3 regions of the Aliivibrio friggae genome follow, and region 1 is predicted to be linked to each of the others. Evidence: predicted binding sites of a transcription regulator. Region 1 holds the regulator's gene; each other region holds the start of a gene.
What was found. Region 1 encodes CRP, which controls carbon source genes, mostly activating them, when cyclic AMP is high. Its sites were predicted from a motif close to TGTGANNNNNNTCACA; they were not measured.
Positions count from the first base shown of each region.

Region 2: a site for CRP is predicted at 4,226-4,241, ahead of udp (uridine phosphorylase). Genes of this name have one in related genera too.
Region 3: a site for CRP is predicted at 3,826-3,841, ahead of gltB (glutamate synthase large subunit). Genes of this name have one in related genera too.

Region 1 covers NZ_CM170648.1:2,599,993-2,606,278, reverse strand. The annotation lists gene astA (arginine N-succinyltransferase) at 1-490, shown strand, start outside; gene astD (succinylglutamate-semialdehyde dehydrogenase) at 503-1,960, shown strand; gene AC2INI_RS12005 (2-oxoadipate dioxygenase/decarboxylase family protein) at 1,973-2,767, shown strand; gene crp (cAMP-activated global transcriptional regulator CRP) at 2,837-3,469, opposite strand; gene AC2INI_RS11995 (OsmC family protein) at 3,715-4,116, shown strand; gene hslU (ATP-dependent protease ATPase subunit HslU) at 4,203-5,537, opposite strand; gene hslV (ATP-dependent protease subunit HslV) at 5,560-6,084, opposite strand; gene AC2INI_RS11980 (SPOR domain-containing protein) at 6,275-6,286, opposite strand, start outside.
Region 2 covers NZ_CM170648.1:1,749,591-1,755,876, reverse strand. The annotation lists gene AC2INI_RS08185 (VCBS domain-containing protein) at 1-3,912, opposite strand, end outside; gene udp (uridine phosphorylase) at 4,333-5,091, shown strand; gene AC2INI_RS08175 (DUF1887 family protein) at 5,229-6,286, opposite strand, start outside.
Region 3 covers NZ_CM170648.1:2,401,002-2,407,287, reverse strand. The annotation lists gene gltB (glutamate synthase large subunit) at 1-3,650, opposite strand, end outside; gene mnmL (tRNA modification radical SAM protein MnmL/YtqA) at 4,220-5,161, shown strand; gene arcB (aerobic respiration two-component sensor histidine kinase ArcB) at 5,216-6,286, shown strand, end outside.

The DNA of each region.
Region 1 (6,286 bases):
TTGGAAATGGCTACAAAAGCACTTTTTTTCGATCGATTTTACCGAAGCTGATTACCTAACGGGGATTGGTTATAAAGGTTTTATTGCGGATCTTATGCCTAAATTACCGATTTATGTCAGCTTATTAAGTAAAGAAGCGCAAGCGGTGATTGGTAAGGTACATGACAATACTAAACCGGCTCTAAGACTATTAGAAAATGAAGGTTTCCGCTGTCGAGGTTATGTCGATATTTTTGATGCAGGGCCGACGGTTGAATGTGATTTGCGCAGCATTGAATCAGTGCGAAATTCATTTAAAGCTAAAGTGATCATCACTGAGCATAACAGCTCGCAGCAGTATTTAATTGCAAATACATCGTTTGAGAATTTCAGAGCAACAGCAACCACCGCCGCTTATGATAAAGCGACCGATACCGTTCATTTAACACAAGAAGCGGCAACGGCATTGCAAGTAGAAGTGGATGATTACGTACGTTTATTAGCTCAATAGAGGACAAAGGATATGACACATTGGATTGCAGGGGATTGGGTTTCAGGTAATGGTGAAACAATACAATCAGTAAGCCCGTACAACAGTGAAGTGGTGTGGGAAGGGAACAGCGCAACCAAAGAACAGGTTGAGTCAGCCGTTGGTGCGGCACGCCATGCCTTTATTGAGTGGAAAAAACAGCCTTTTGAAGCGCGCCAAGTGATCATTGAGCGTTTTGCTGAGTTAGTAAAAGAAAATGCAGATCAAATAGCAGAAGTGATTGCTAAAGAAACCGGTAAACCATTCTGGGAAACCAAAACGGAAGCCGGTGCGATGGTTGGTAAGATCGCCATTTCTATTCGTGCTTATCATGAAAGAACGCCCTATAAAGAGCGAGAAGCCGCAGGAAATAAAATTGTACTTAGACATCGCCCTTTAGGTGTTATGGCTGTCTTTGGGCCGTACAACTTCCCTGGGCACCTTCCTAATGGTCATATTGTTCCAGCACTGCTTGCCGGTAACACAGTCGTGCTAAAACCTTCAGAGCAGACGCCATGGACCAGTGAAGTGATCATGAAATTATGGCAACAAGCAGGCTTGCCAAATGGTGTGATTAACCTAGTACAAGGTGCTCGTGCAACAGGTGAAGCGTTAGCGGGCGCTAAAGGTATTGATGGCCTGTTATTTACCGGTAGTGCGAATACTGGACATATCCTGCATCGTCAATTCTCAGGAGACACAGGAAAAATGCTGGCTCTAGAAATGGGCGGCAATAACCCGATGGTTATTTCAAAAGATTTTGGTGATCAAGAAGCGGCAGTTTACACCATTATTCAATCGGCATTCATTAGTGCGGGTCAACGTTGTACATGTGCTCGTCGCTTATATGTTCCTATTGGAAAAGCAGGCGATGAATTGTTAGTTCGCCTTGTTGAAGTGGCAAAAAGTATCGTTGTTGACCAACCGTTTGCTGATAACGCTCCGTTTATGGGCTCGCAAATATCAGTCGCAGCGGCAGAATTTATTCTAAACGCCCAGAAGAGTTTACAAGACTTGGGTGGCGAGTCTTTACTCGAAGCCAAAAGCTTAGGTCATGCCTTCGTTTCACCCGGTATTATTGATGCGACTAAGGTTGCTGAATTACCAGATGAAGAATACTTTGGACCATTACTGCAAGTGGTGCGTTACGAGACATTAGAAGAAGCCGTAGAGCTTGCTAATGACACTCGTTATGGTTTATCGGCAGGCCTTGTTTCAACGGATGACAGTGAGTGGGAATATTTTGTAGAGCATATTCGTGCAGGTATTGTAAACCGTAACCGTCAACTGACTGGAGCAAGTGGTGACGCGCCATTTGGTGGTCCGGGTGCATCAGGAAACATGAAACCAAGTGCTTATTACGCTGCGGATTATTGTGCATACCCAATGGCATCAATGGAAGGAGATGCGTGTGAAATTCCAGCTCAACTCTCTCCGGGTTTAACTCTATAAGAGGCGATAAACATGAATAATGTAAACTCTTTATTTTCGTCATTGTGGCAAGATTATATTGCGCGCTTATCCCCATCTGCTGGGAAGGTTCATCAATTACTATCTAATAACGATGAACTGATTAACGATCATATTGCGCTACGTACGTTTAATTTACCTAAAGTTGGACTACAGACTCTTGCTGCACCATTTTTAGCAATAGGCTATAAAGCGTGTGAGACTTATGACTTTGAAGCTAAAAAACTGAAAGCGCAGCATTTTGAACACCCAGATCCTAATGCACCACTCGTTTTTATTAGTGAATTATTAGTAGAAGAGCTATCACCTGAAATACAGGACATTATTCATGGCTTGGTTGAACAAGTACCAGCCCACTATTTTGCCACCAGTGATTTTCTTTCTTCCGGTAGGCCTTGGACATTAAGTTTCGAAGACTATCAAGTATTAGCGAAGGAAAGTGAGTACGCTTCTTGGTTAGCGGCTCATGGTTATGGCGCTAATCACTTTACGGTTTACGTTAATCAGCTTGAAGCCTTTGCTGAAGTGGTTGATGTGAACCAACACTTACGTGATGCAGGTTTTGCAATGAACGAAGTGGGTGGTGAAGTGAAAGGCTCTCCTGAGGTTTACTTAGAGCAGTCATCAACAATGGCGGATAAAGTGAAAGTGAATTTTACTGAGGGTGAGTTTGAAATTCCTGGTGGATTTTATGAGTTTGCTAAGCGTTATTCGCTACCTAATGGCAAGATATATACAGGATTTGTCGCTGCATCTGCTGATAAGATTTTTGAAAGCACAGACAGTTAATTCTAAAATTTAGGCATAAAAAAACGCAGCTCAAGGGCTGCGTTTTTATTTGTTTAAGGTAGCGTTAAATTAACGAGTACCGTAAACTACAATTGTTTTACCGTGTGCAGAAATCAAGTTTTGCTCTTCAAGCATCTTCAAGATACGGCCAACAGTTTCACGTGAACAACCTACAATTTGACCGATCTCTTGACGAGTGATCTTAATTTGCATGCCATCTGGGTGAGTCATTGCATCTGGTTGTTTAGCTAGATTCAATAGAGTCTGAGCGATACGGCCTGTAACGTCTAGGAATGCTAAATCACCTACTTTTTGGCTAGTGATTTGTAGACGAGTTGCCATTTGAGCAGAAAGACGCATCAGAATATCTGGGTTTACTTGGATAAGTTGACGGAATTTCTTAAATGAAATCTCAGCAACTTCACAAGGACTTTTTGCACGAACCCATGCTGAACGTTCTTGACCTTCTTCAAACAAGCCAAGCTCACCAATGAAGTCACCTTGGTTAAGGTAAGAAAGGATCATTTCCTTTCCTTCTTCATCTTTAATTAGTACAGCAACAGAACCTTTTACGATGTAGTAAAGAGTCTCAGCTTTTTCACCAGCGTGGATCAAAGTACTTTTTGAAGGATACTTATGAATGTGACAATGAGATAAGAACCACTCTAATGTTGGATCTGTCTGAGGTTTACCTAGAACCATACTTTATACTTCCTCTGCGTTTGCCAAGTAGGCGATGTCCATTTTAAAATAACTGAGCCAAATATCAGTTTGGCCTATACAATATGGTTATCGGAACAAGGCTGCATGTTCGTTGAGATAATTGATAAAATCATACCCTGTTTCGCCGTTGATTTCTTGACTTTGATCGTATGAAATGTGCGACCAAGGGCACAATTTCGTGAAATGGATCACGAGTTTTCCTTTTATATAGTAAAGAGGCTTTTATGAACGCTGAAGTTAAATGGATTGATGGATTTACTTTCTTAGGTCAATCTCAATCTGGTCACTCTGTTGTAATGGATGGTAATGGTGGAGAAAAGGCACCAAGCCCAATGGAATTAGTGCTAATGGCTGCGGGTGGCTGCAGTTCAGTTGATGTTGTTGATGGTTTGAAATCAGCAGATCAAGCAGTCACAGCTTGCATCGCAAAAGTATCAAGTGAGCGCAGAGCAACGGCACCAAAAATATTTACTCATGTAAATATTCACTTCGAAGTATCAGGTCATGATCTTGATAAGGCAGTTGTTGAGAAGGTGACTGCGGATTCATTACAAAAATATTGTTCTGTGTGTCTAATGCTGGGGGAAGGCATTGAAATGACACATTCTTGGGAGATTTTAGCTTAATCGCTATTTTTGATTAAATGACAATCAAGAAAAAGCCTTACTCATTTTATAGAGTAAGGCTTTATTTTTGGTGTGATAATTATTTATTACAGGATAAAGCGGCTTAAATCTTCATCTGCAACTAATTTACCTAAACGCAAAGTGACATAATCTGCATCAACCACAAGGCTTTCACCGTCTTTTTCTGATGCGTCATAAGAGATCTCTTCCATCAGACGCTCCATCACGGTATGCAGACGACGAGCACCAATATTTTCTGTGCTTTCGTTCACTTGGAATGCAGATTCAGCAATACGGCTAATCCCATCTTCAGTAAATTCAACATTCACATTCTCTGTCGCCAATAAAGCAATGTATTGCTCTGTTAACGATGCATTTGGCTCTGTTAGAATACGTTTAAAGTCATTAGCTGTAAGTGCTTCAAGCTCAACTCGGATCGGTAAACGACCTTGTAGTTCTGGGATTAAATCAGATGGTTTTGCCATTTGGAAAGCACCCGATGTGATAAATAGCATGTGGTCTGTTTTTACCATGCCGTGTTTAGTACTTACTGTGCTACCTTCAACTAACGGAAGTAAATCACGTTGTACACCTTCACGGGAAACATCACCAGACTGAGAGTTTGAGCCTTTACAGATCTTATCAATTTCATCGATAAAGACAATGCCATGGTTTTCAACATTGAAGATGGCTTGTTCTTTTAGCTCTTCAGGATTAACCAGCTTCACACCTTCTTCTTCAGTCAGTGCTTTAAGCGCATCTTTAATCTTCATTTTGCGCTTTTTAGTGGTGTCGCCGCCAGAAAGATTCTGGAACATGCCTTGAAGTTGGTTTGTCATCTCTTCCATACCAGGAGGAGCCATGATCTCTACGCCAACTTGAGGGGCTGCAACATCAACTTCAATTTCTTTGTCGTCTAGTTTGCCTTCACGTAATTTCTTACGGAAAGATTGGCGAGTGCCAGAGTTATTATCACCTTCTTCATTTTTACCCCATGCATCGCGTGCTGGTGGTAATAAAATATCAAGGATGCGATCTTCTGCTTGCTCTTCAGCGCGGAATTTTACTTTTTCTACCGCTTGTTGATGGGTCATTTTCATTGCCACATCAGTTAAGTCACGAATGATGCTATCAACTTCTTTGCCAACATAGCCAACTTCGGTGAACTTAGTCGCTTCAACTTTAATGAATGGCGCGTTTGCTAATTTAGCTAAACGGCGGGCAATTTCAGTTTTACCAACACCTGTTGGACCTATCATCAAAATATTTTTAGGCGTTACTTCAGAGCGAAGCTCAGGGTTAAGTTGCATACGACGCCAGCGGTTACGCAATGCGATTGCCACTGAACGCTTTGCTTTATCTTGACCAATAATATGGCTATCTAATTCGTGTACAATTTCACGAGGAGTCATCTCAGACATGGGTATTCCTTATTATTTGTCGTTAAACGTTCAGTTCTTCAACGGTATGATTATGGTTAGTGTAGACGTCAATATCGCCAGCAATAGTCAGTGCTTTTGTGGCAATTTCACGAGCATCTAAATCGGTGTTTTCTAGTAATGCCGTCGCTGCAGAGCGAGCAAAGTAACCACCAGAACCAATAGTTAATAGATCATTATCAGCATTGATTAAATCACCTGTACCACTGATGATTAAAGAGGTCGTTTTATCAGCAACGATTAACATTGCTTCAAGACGACGTAGAGTACGGTCACTGCGCCACTCTTTTGCTAACTCAACCGCAGCTTTAGTTAGGTTGCCTTGGTGCATTTCTAATTTACGTTCACACAGGTCGAACAGAATAAAGGCATCGGCAGTGCTGCCTGCAAAGCCAACAAGTACTGAATCATTGTATAGGCGACGTACTTTTTTAACGTTACCTTTGGCGATCATATCACCTTGAGATGCTTGGCCATCGCCAGCAACCACGACTTTGCCTTCACGGCGTACAGAAACAATTGTAGTCACGAGTAAAACCTCTTATTCGATAATGTCATTAATTAAAGCATGGCACCATCTTCATGATTATTACTACTGTAATGGGGGGAAGGGGAAGGGTTTTCAAGTTGAATGGATAGAAAAAAGGAGCACTCAATGCGCTCCTTTTTAAATGTGTGATGCTATTGGCGATTTTAATCGCTGTTCTTATGCTACGTGATTATTGATCTTT
Region 2 (6,286 bases), 850 kb from region 1:
TCTTTGAATATCAAACTGAGCTTCACCTTGGTCGGGGTCAACAATATCTAATTTTCCATCAAAATGAAGATTATATTGTGTATCAATATAACCACGATCTTCTGTCACATTCCCTTGATCAATTCCAGTAATAGTCGCAGCATCGCCAGTTGCTTGTAAGTGTAAATTCGCGCCTGTTGCAGTGATACCACCATGCGCATCTGTCACGTCATAGCTAAAATGAACTTGTCCGTTATAGTCTTTGGTTGGAGTAAAAGTGTAGGTGCCATCTTTGTTATCAACAACAGAACCGTGATCGACTAACAGATTAGCAATGGAAAGTTTACCTGCATCATTGGCATCCACATCAACAGTATTGGCAAGTAAATCAGCCTTGGTGAAAGTTAGCGCTGTATCTTCTGTACCTGTGACAAGTGTTACTTCAGAACTGATATAAGGTCTATCATTATCGCCGTGAATGGTAATCACAATGTCTTGAGCCGTACCATCTTTAGAATAAACGGTAATCGTATCCGTTAATTGCTGCCCATCGCCTAATTGATCGATCTGTGTGGCCACGTTTTGTTGGTTACTACCGACGGTAACTTTATAATGCCAATTGCCATCTGCATTTAGTATTAATTGACCATAAGTGCCATGGTACGAGTAGCCTACGCCTTTTGTGTCAAATTGTGCTTCGCCAGTGTCTGGATCAATAATCTCTAACTTGCCATCAGTGTATAAAGGGTCATTGGTTAATTTAGCCATCCCAGGCTGTGCGTAGTTTGGTGACCGGTCATGATAGGTGCCATGCCCTTCATCGACATCGCTAGTTGTAGTTCCTGTGATTACTGCTGCGTCCCCAACGGCATCAAAATGAAGTGTATTTGTAGCTTCTGTAGAGTCGGTATGCCCATCGTTAACAGTATATTTAAACTGAACATCACCATTAAAATCTTGCGCAGGAACGAACTGAAGTTTACTGATGTCAGCTGTAGGGATGTGTTGCCCCGCAGTAATATCGTGACTATCAAGTACAAACTTACCTTGTGTTGCTGGTGGTAGATCTGTGATTGCAACTGAATGTAGCGTATCGCCACTATCAACATCCGTAAATCCAAACTGACTCGCTTGCATTTGATAATGCGTGTCTTCAGTGCCGTTACTTAGCGCAACTTGGGTAACGGTTGGTGCGTCATTGGTGCCAACAACGTCTATGTGCAACTCGTATGCCGTTCCATCATAACTATGAACACGGTAGACAACGGTTTCAGTTTGTCCTTGAGCAAGGTGTTGCAAATTGGCATTATTAACGCTGTACCCCCAATTGCCCATGCTATCAATACGTAACATGCCACCAAACGGATCGTGAACTGCTGTTTCACCAAACTGGCTGTACTGGAATTTATTCTCCCCGCTATCTGGATCCACAACTTGTAGCTGTCCATTTGCAAGTTCAGTTGTGACGCCAGCATTGTGTCTGCTGTGTGAACCATCTTCAGTGACGTGGTCAGTCGATACTTCACTAATAATGGCTGAATCAGATGTTGCAGCAAGCGTTGTCGACGCCGTTGCTTGTGCTGAGCCTCCATGAGCGTCTTTTACATCATAAGTGAAGTGAACTTGGCCGTTATAATCTTTGTCTGGATGGAAAGTAAATGAGCCATCGGGGTTATTCGTTACTGTACCGTGATCAGCCGTTACAGCATCTACATGCAAAGTGCCAGCATCGTTCTTATCAATATCACTCGCACCAGCTATGAGCTGAGTTTGAGTGATATGTAGTGTTTGATCTTCGGTACCCGTAGGCAACACGCGACTTCCAGTAACGGTAGGCGCATCATTGGTACCAGTTATGGTGACTTGTAGCTCTTGCATGGTTCCATCAACAGTATGCACTGTGACTTTATCGATATAGGATTGCCCCTGACCCAGAGACTGGACTTGGGTAATATTATTATCAAGTTGATAGTGCCAATCACCGTCCGGAGTTACGATGACCTCTGCACCAAGTGCGGAGGTATAACCAATGCCCGCATAATTGTGCGCGTGTATTACAGGATCAAACTTAGCCTCTCCAGAATCGCTATCGGAGACATGCATTTTCCCACCTGTTAACAACCATTGCATACCATTGATACGATCTTCTGTTACCGCGCCTGTGGTTGTCCCCGTAATGACAGCTGCATCGTTTTTACCGTTTACAACTATTGTAATTTGGTGGGGTGTACCATCGGCTGATTGAACACTAATAATATCTTTTACTTGCTGACCTTGCCCAAGTGCTTGAACGGTCGGGTTAGTATTATCTAGATCGTATGTCCAACTACCATTATCTGTTAAATGTAACGTACCTAAAGTCCCAACAATGTTGGTATTGGAGAAGTGTGCTTCGCCTGTATCGACATCGGTGACAGTCAGTGTGCCTGAGGTCTGAAGTTGAGATTCTTCTGTTACCGCGCCAGAATCTGTGCCCCCAATCACTGCTTTGTCATTAGTGCCATTTACTGTGATAGTCACTTGATGAGGTGTGCCATCGGCAGAATGAACGGTAATAGTATCGGTTGCTGTCGCGCCTTTACCTAATGCTTGAACTGTTGGGTTAGTATTATTTAAATCGTAAGTCCACTGGCCGTTGTCGGTAAGGTGTAGCGTGCCCAAAGTGCCTGCAATATCGGTACTTCCTGTGGATGAAGTAGCGAAGTGCGCTTCACCGGTATCCACATCCGTAACAGTCAGTGTACCTGAGGTTTGAAGTTGAGATTCTTCCGTCACTGCACCTGAATCTGTGCCCCCAATCACAGCATTATCATTAGTGCCATTAACCGTGATAGTTACTTGATGAGGTGTGCCATCGGCCGAATGAATGGTGATCGTATCCGTTGCCGTCGAGCCTTTAGCTAATGCTTGAACGGTCGGGTTTGTGTTATCTAAATCGTACGTCCACGAACCGTTATCAGTTAAGTGTAACGTACCGAAAGTCCCAATAATGTTTGTATTGGAGAAATGCGCTTCGCCGGTATCGACATCCGTAACAGTCAGTGTTCCTGAAGTTTGAAGTTGAGATTCTTCTGTCACCGCACCTGAATCTGTGCCTGCAATCACGGCTTTATCGTTAGTGCCATTTACTGTGATAGTTACTTGATGAGGTGTGCCATCGGCCGAATGAACGGTGATGGTGTCCGTAGCTGTCGCGCCTTTACCTAACGCTTGAACCCTCGGGTTAGTATTGTCTAGATCGTACGTCCATGCTCCAGAGTTAGTGAGGTGCAGAGTGCCTAGTGAGCCAGTAATATCAGTGTTTGAAAAATGAGCCTCACCAAGATCAGGGTCTATTACTGTCAGTTTTCCGGCAACATGAGTTGTCACATCTTCGGTTGTTGTCGCAGAGTCTTTTCCTGAAATAATAGCTTGCTGCTGTGAGTGCTGTAGAGGAGGTGTGCTTAAGGTCGTAGGGGGGGTAACCAACATAGCAGGAGCTTGGTTGATTGTATGGTTTTGCACTGGCGTAGGAAGAATCCCAATAGGAGTTATTGCGTGTGAGGCTAAATGGGAACTACTTCGTGCACTGGGCGTTGCCATTGGAGTGTGTTCATTCGCATCATCTTGGTTAGGTTGAATATTACTCATTTTGTTTTCAACAATAGGAGCTAGAGGTGAAATGAGTGACTCATTATGATGAGAATTCGACACATCTAATGTACCGCTTTCTATATTTGAGTCTTTTTCTTCAATATTGTCTTCTGATGTAAGAGTTTGAGACAAAGAAAAACTGGGTAAAATTAACATTAATTGAGGATATAGAGAGAGTCTCTTTGCTAAATAGGTTTGGTTTTTATTTTTTTTATGTTTAAGCGGTGACTTTTCTTTTTTCGAATTTAAAAGTGATTCAGCTTTATTATTTGAGTTATTTTTCTCTGACTGCTTATTCATCCGTGACCTCAATATACAATATATAACTTATTATAAGTTAAGGATATGAGAGGGAAAAAAGCCAATCCTAAGGTTTTTAATTATTAAAAAAGTGATATTGAGAGAGGTAAATTAATTTTGTTGTTCGTATTTCGTTTTTTCTAGAACATCTGTGAGTTCAAATATTGAGCATGTAATTATACTTATTGAGTTTGAAATTATTGTAAGGCTCTGTCAGTAGAGTTAATCTTGAGTATAAGTTAATCGATAATCTTTATTTTTTGTGATGCCAATCGGTTTTCTTTGCAAGAGTGTAGCTTATCAACATTCCTTTCGGGATCTTAATCACACTAATGCAAAGGTCGTTTGGGTAAAGTAACTTCATCGAATCAAATATAACTAATTAAATTAACGCGACCCTACAATCGCAAGGAGTTAACCATGACAGCAGCAGTATTCCATTTAGGCGTAACACAGGCAGATCTTCAAGGTGCAGAAATGGCGATCATTCCTGGTGATCCAGCACGTGTTCAAAAAATCGCAGAGCAAATGGAAAACCCTAAATTTCTAGCAAGCCACCGTGAATACACAGTGTACCTAGCTGAGCTAGATGGCAAGAAAATTGTAGTATGTTCAACGGGTATTGGTGGTCCATCGACTTCTATTGCTGTTGAAGAGCTAGCGCAATTGGGTGTTCGTACTTTCCTACGTGTAGGTACAACAGGCGCAATTCAACCGCATGTAAATGTAGGTGACATGATTGTGACTACTGGTTCTGTTCGTTTAGATGGTGCAAGTCTTCACTTTGCTCCAATGGAATTCCCTGCAGTTGCTGACTTTGATGTTGCAACAGCAATGCGTAAAGCGGTTGTTGACCAAGGTGCAACCGTTCACACAGGTGTTACAGCATCAAGTGATACTTTCTATCCAGGTCAAGAACGTTACGATACGTTCTCAGGTCGTGTTGTTAAGCGTTTCCAAGGTTCTATGCAAGAGTGGCAAGACATGGGCGTACTGAACTTTGAAATGGAATCAGCAACATTATTAACAATGTGTGCAAGCTCTGGTTTACGTGCGGGTTGTGTTGCGGGCGTAATTATCAACCGTACTCAAAAAGAGACACCTGATCACGCGACATTAAAAGAAACTGAAGCACGTTCAATCAAGGTTGTTATTGAAGCTGCTCGTAATCTTCTATAGTAGAAGAACATAAAAAGATATTAAGATGCCGTTGGTTCAAATGAATCAGCGGCATTTTTGTATCGAGAGTACACGGCAGAAAATAAAAAAGACCAAATCATCGGTCTTTTTATTGTTAAATTAGTTTAGCTCAATGATTAATGACCACCAGCGGCTAAGAACCAATTTAGAAGATGCTTTTTAAGATCGCCCAATTCATCAGGGCCAATAATAGCTAAGCCTAAATCTTGTGCTCGCATAATGTCGTTATTACGTAGAGGGCGGAAGCTTACCAACATGGCTCGTGCTTGTAAGCCACCTAGAAGGTCACGTAACGATTCTAATTTATAGAGAGTGTCATCGCCATCATCTCGCATACCTTTAGTCTTACATTCAATGATATGCAGCTTGTTATTTACTATGCTAACCACATCAAGTTCATTACGAACGTCTTTCGTTCCAATTTCACGATGAACTTGAACATTCAATGAATGGTCTTGAAGTGTAGGTAAATATTGTTGAATATCAACGACCGTATTATGAACCAAAATTTCTAACCACTCACCGTTAGCTAAGCGTCGTGCTTCTTCACAGTCGAAAGTTAATGTGCCGTTTTCGTAGGTAGCTAATCCTGTTTCAACAAGATCAGTTAGCAACATATTTAGTTCTTTGTAGCTTTGTTGTTTTTCAGTTACTTCTACATCTAAACGTTGTTCTTTACGACAAGTCGTCGCTAAGTAGTTTAATGTAGCAAGGCCTGGGCCTAATTCTAGTGCATTACTTGCCCAACGCTGGCAAAGTTCACGCAGACGTTTATCAATGCTTTCTGGAAGCTCAGATTCAGAGAACTCACAACGCGCACCAAAGATAGCGAGGTAATCACTTAAACGGATATTATCTGCTACATGCTTTTGTTTTCTGCCGTCAGGATAAAGCCAACATAATTTATCGCTGAATGGTTCGACAACAAAAATTGGCCAATGATATGAACGAAACACTTCATAGGCAGAAAGAAGACGGTGTCGAAGCCCACAACTTGCATTTAGCTTTATATCACTAAAGTGTAGCTTCATTTCAGCAGCTAGCGCTTGTAAAGACTCTTTGATTAAATGGGTATCTACGATATTTGGAATTTCATAGAAGTCAGAGGTGATCCCTTTATATTGAAGTATGCTTTCTAAACGATGAAACATGTCTTTTTGTGTTTCGTCGCCAA
Region 3 (6,286 bases), 200 kb from region 1:
GGAGTTAAATCTAAGTTTTTGTATTTCCAATGGCCGATATCATCACGAACTTTCAGTTTATGAGATTGACCAACCATTTCATCGATAGAGCGGAAACCAAGTTCAGCCATCACTTCTCGTAGACCTTCAGCCATGTATTGGAAGAACGTAACTACGTCTTCTACGCGGCCGTCAAAGCGCTCACGCAAGGTTTTATTTTGTGTTGCGATACCAACAGGGCAAGTATTCTTATGACACTTACGCATCATTATACAACCTTCAACAACCAGAGCTGCGGTTGCTACGCCCCATTCTTCAGCACCAAGAAGCGTTGCTACTGCAAGATCTCGAGGTGTTTTCATTTGGCCATCAGACTGAACAACGATACGGTTACGTAACCCATTTTTCAGTAGTGTTTGGTGTGTTTCTGCTAGACCAAGTTCCCACGGAAGGCCTGTATGACGGATAGATGACATTGGCGATGCACCCGTACCACCATCAAAACCAGCGATAAGAACGACGTCTGCTTTTGCTTTGGCTACACCAGAGGCGATAGTACCAACACCCGCCTCAGATACTAACTTAACGTTAACGCGACCTTTACGGTTGGCGTTTTTCAGATCGTAAATAAGTTGTGCTAAATCTTCGATTGAATAAATATCATGGTGTGGCGGTGGTGAAATCAGACCAACTCCAGGAGTTGAGTGACGTGTCGCACCGATCCAATCATCGACTTTATCACCAGGTAGTTGACCACCTTCGCCAGGTTTTGCACCTTGAGCCATCTTAATTTGTAGCTCATCAGCGTTAGTTAGGTAGTAAGACGTTACACCAAAACGACCAGAAGCCACTTGTTTGATTGCTGAACGTTCCCAGTCACCGTTGTCTTTTTTCTCAAAACGAATCGGGTCTTCACCACCTTCGCCTGAGTTAGATTTAGCGCCGATACGGTTCATTGCAACAGCAAGTGTTGAGTGAGCTTCGTGTGAGATAGAACCAAACGACATTGCACCAGTGGCAAAGCGTTTTAGAATATTCTCAATTGGCTCTACTTCTTCTAAAGGAATAGATCCTGCTGGATTTTTGATGAAATCTAATTGGCTACGTAATGTTGCTGCATCATCACCTTGATCATCAACCGCCTTCGCGTATTTCTTAAATTGCCCGTAATCTTTATTACGAGTTGACTCTTGAAGCAGTGAAATTGTCTCAGGGTTAAACAGGTGCTTCTCACCACGTTGTTTCCACTGATATACGCCACCCACATCAAGTACTTGAACTGGGATTTCACGAGTTGGATAGCCAACACGGTGACGGATTAACACTTCTTTTGCGATATCATCAATCGTTAGACCTTGGATACGAGAAACTGTCCCTGTGAAGTACTTATCAACCACTGATTTACTGATACCAAGTGCTTCAAAGATTTGAGCGCCATGGTATGACTGTAGTGTTGAAATGCCCATCTTAGAGAAAATCTTAAGTAGGCCGCCATTAACCCCTTTACGGTAGTTATCAAACAATACTTTTGGATGTACCGTCGGGTCTAGCTTTTTAACACGTTGAAGTTCAACAATAGTTTCAATCACTAGGTATGGGTTAACCGCATTTGCGCCATAGCCAACCAAGGTTGCAAAGTGATGAGTTTCACGAGCATCGCCCGTTTCAATCACGATGTCACACTTAGCACGTAACCCTTTACGGATTAGGTGATGATGAACCGCACCAACCGCAAGCATTGCAGGGATAGCAGCGTGGTTTGAGTTTACAGCGCGGTCTGTTAGTAGAATGATAGAGTAACCATCAACGACGGCATCTTCAGCATACTGACAGATACGTTTAAGTGCACGCTCAAGCTTTCCTGAATCTTCATTGGCTTGGAAAACGATATCTAGTGTTTTTGCTTGTAGATGTTCGTTATCAATAGCACGCAGTTTTTCTAGTTCAGAGTTAGAAAGAACCGGTGATTCAAGTTCGACTTTCTGACAGTGCTCAGGCGTTTCAGCAAGTAAGTTTTGGTCTTTACCTAAGTAGGTGTTTAGCGACATAACCATACGCTCACGGATCGGGTCGATCGGTGGGTTAGTTACTTGGGCAAACAACTGCTTAAAATAGTTAGATAAATGCTGAGATTGATGAGAAAGGATCGCTAGTGGCCAATCGGCACCCATTGCTGTTAGTGGCTCATAAGCCGTTTTCGCTAATGGTAGGATGATCTCATTCACTTCTTCAGAGGTAACACCAAACGCTTGTTGACGATTGAGTAGGCGCTCAGGAGAAGGCTGGCTGAATTGGTTTGTCGCTTCAGGCAGTTTATTTAAGCTTAGAAGGTTCTCTTCAACCCATTTTTCATAAGGTTGTGATTTCGCAATACCATCTTTTACTTCTTCATCAGAAATAATGCGGCCTTGTTCTAAGTCAGCAACAAAGATACGACCTGGCTGTAGACGACCACGGAATTCAATGTTTTCTGGTGCTATTTTTACAACACCAGATTCAGATGCCATCACAAGGAAGTCATCTTTTGTCACGGTATAACGAGAAGGACGCAGACCATTACGGTCAAGTGTTGCACCTACTTGAACACCATCAGTGAAACAAACAGACGCAGGGCCATCCCAAGGTTCCATTACGTTCGCGTGGTATTGATAGAACGCGCGACGGGTAGGGTCCATGTTTTTATTTTCTTGCCACGCTTCAGGGATCATCATCATTAATGCGTGTGGCAAGCTACGGCCAGACAGAACAAGCAGTTCTAGCGCCATATCAAAGTTCGATGAATCTGAGCTGCCTTCCTGACAAATCGGAAGTAGCATATCCATTTCTTGTTGGCTAAATAGATCAGACTCTATAATCGCTTCACGGGCTTTCATCCAGTTCAAGTTACCACGAACTGTGTTGATCTCACCATTATGGGCAATGTAACGGAATGGTTGAGCTAGACGCCAGCGAGGGAAAGTATTCGTAGAGAAACGAGAGTGAACCAGCGCTAATGCCGTCACCATCGTTGGATTTTGTAAGTCTAGGAAGTACTGTGGAACTTGCTCAGTCGTTAATTGGCCTTTATAAACAAGTGTTTTGTACGATAGAGAGTTGATGTAGAAATCATCACCAATATTAGAAATACTTTCCAAACAGACTCGAACGGTGTAGTTACGTAGAACATACAATTTACGTTCAAGCTCTTCTGGGGTAATTGATGGGCCACCAGAAATAAATACATGCTCAAATTGAGGCTCTGTACTTAGTGGATCGTCGCCTAGCATTGAATTATCGACAGGAAGAACGCGATAGCCAATGATTTCTAAATCAAGACGTTGAGCATTGCGCTCTAAAATATCTCTACATTGTTGACGTTTATGCTCATCTTTAGGGAATAAGACAACACCAACACCGTATTTCTCAAAAGATGGCAGTTTAATACCAAGTTTTACGGCTTCTTCTAATAAAAACTCATGAGGCTTTTGTAAAAGAATACCCGCGCCGTCACCACTGCATGGATCACAGCCTTGACCACCACGGTGTTCCATACGAGCAAGCATATCAAGCGCTTGAGTAACCACATCATGAGATTTACGGTTTTTGAGGTGAGCGACAAAACCGATACCACACGCATCATGCTCCAACTCGGGAGTATACATGCCTTGTGTATTCTGCTCTCTATCTACCATAGATACATCCTTCCAGTATTATGCAGACACAACTTCTCTACGTAAGTTTCTGTCTAGTCCTTTGCTAAATTTTAATCGAACTTGCTGTGAGTTAGTCTCAAGAGGTAGCAAGTTTGAATCCATTCTGGCGCTTGCTGGCATCACTTAATATGACGTGCAAACGAACCCAATCCATTGTGATATCTATCAAATACATTTTTATCCGTTGTATTTGTTGTCTGAGGGTAGATATCACTATCGAAACACCACAACATTCATGTTGATGGCAAATTAAACTATTTTACGATGTAACTATCCTACATTTTTGTCATATTAAATACCAACGAAAGTTGCACGTAATTTTCACTTTTTTTACTCAAAATGAATAAGTATTTATAATAATTCGGCTTTTTTCGCATTTAACCGCCACTTTATGCGTCTTTTATTGATATAAATTACAATTGCGAGTGACGGTTTTCGCTATTATTTACGGTCTTTTTTTACAAACGAGTTAGCAACTTTCACAAATAGAATTGAGACTTCTTTTTATTTGTGAACTAAGTGTTTGATTTACTTAATTGGTTATCGCGATGCAACTTCATGAACTAGCAAATACATTTGGACAGGATTTACAGCGCCGTTATGGTGAAAAAGTACATAAGCTGACCCTTCACGGTGGATTCAGTTGTCCAAACAGGGATGGAACGATAGGAAAGGGTGGGTGTACCTTTTGTAATGTAGCTTCATTTTCTGATGAACAAGAGCAGTTCAAATCGATTCATGATCAGTTGGTAGATAGAGCAGGAGAAGTGCAGCGTGCTAAAAAGTACCTTGCTTATTTTCAGGCTTATACGAATACCTTTGCTGAAGTTCAAGTTCTTAAAAACATGTACGAAGAAGCGCTTAAATCTGCAAATATTGTAGGGCTATGCGTTGGAACTCGTCCTGATTGTGTGCCTGATGCCGTATTAGACTTATTGAAGGGCTATGTTGATGATGGTTATGAAGTTTGGCTAGAGCTTGGGTTGCAAACGGCCAATGATAAAACCCTAAAACGTATTAATCGAGGTCATGACTTTGCTTGTTATGATGCGATTACTCGTAAAGCAAGAGCGCTTGGGATTAAGGTGTGTACGCACTTAATTATTGGTTTACCCGGCGATACCGAGGAAGACTACCGCACTACCTTGGCTAAAGTACTTGAAACAGGAACGGATGGACTTAAATTACATCCTTTGCATATTGTTGAAGGCAGTACTATGGCCAAAGCGTGGCGAGCGGGAAAAATAGAAGCGCCAGAGATGGATGATTATGTCGATGTTGCTTGTGAATTAATTCGATTAACCCCTCCAGAGATTGTGTATCACCGAGTATCAGCGACAGCAAGAAGACCAACCCTTCTTTCGCCATTATGGTGCGAACCGCGTTGGTTAGGTTTAACAAATGTTGGTATGGCTTTAAATAACAAAGGTGCACAAGGCTCTTTGATTAACCAACCCTTCAAATATACCGCCCCAGTATTGAAAAAATAACTCAAATAGAGCTAACCCTGATATTATTTAGCTGAATACTATCAGGGTGTGTTTATGAAGCAGTTAAAAATTCTCGCGCAATTTTATGTCGATCTCATGGTGAGACTTGGCATCGTTCGTTTTAGTCTCTTACTTGCCATTGCTTTAGTTGCATTGGCCGTTATTGTTCAAGTTGGCGTTACGCTTGTATTAAGTGGTGAAGTTAATGATTTGGATATTGTTCGTTCAGTGTTCTTTGGGTTATTAATTACACCATGGGCTGTCTTTTTCTTATCCGTCGTCGTTGAGCATTTAGAAGACTCTCGTCAAAGACTTTCTAAATTAGTCAGTAAGATGGAAGAGATGCGCACTCGTGATTTAGATTTAAATAAAAAATTACAAGGCAACGTAAAGAAGCTAAATCAAGAAATTGAAGAGCGTGAAAAAGCAGAAGATGGCAGAAAAGAAGCGATGGAAGATCTTGAAAATGAAGTCTTTCAACGAGAAAAAGCGCAATTAGAATTAGCAGAACAAACCGCATTACTTAGATCTTACCTAGATACCTCTCCAGACATTATCTATTATCGAAATGACCTTGGTCTTTTTTCTGGCTGTAATAAAGCGATGGAAGATCTTACGGGTAAAACAGAAAAAGAGTTGATCGGTTTATCTCCAAAAGACGTCTATAACGCAGAAGTCGCTGCCAAAGTTATTGATACTGATAGACAAGTATTGAGAGACGACAAAGCCTTAACTTATGAGCAGTGGTTAGATTACCCTGATGGTCGTAAAGCGTGTTTTGAGCTAAGTAAGATCCCGTTCTACAGTAAGTCAGGCCGTCATCTTGGTTTGGTTGGTTTTGGACGAGACATTACCGAACGTAAAGAATATGAAGATGCATTACAAAAAGCCAGTCGTGATAAAACCACCTTTATTTCTACAATAAGCCATGAGTTACGCACTCCACTGAATGGCATTGTTGGTTTAAGTCGTATGTTGTTAGATACCCGTCTTGATGATGAACAGCATAACTATATGCGAACCATTAATGTCAGTGCGATCACCCTTGGTAATATCTTTAACGATATTATTGATATGGATAAATTTGATCGTCGTAAATTAGAACTGCTACCTAAGCCGCTTGAT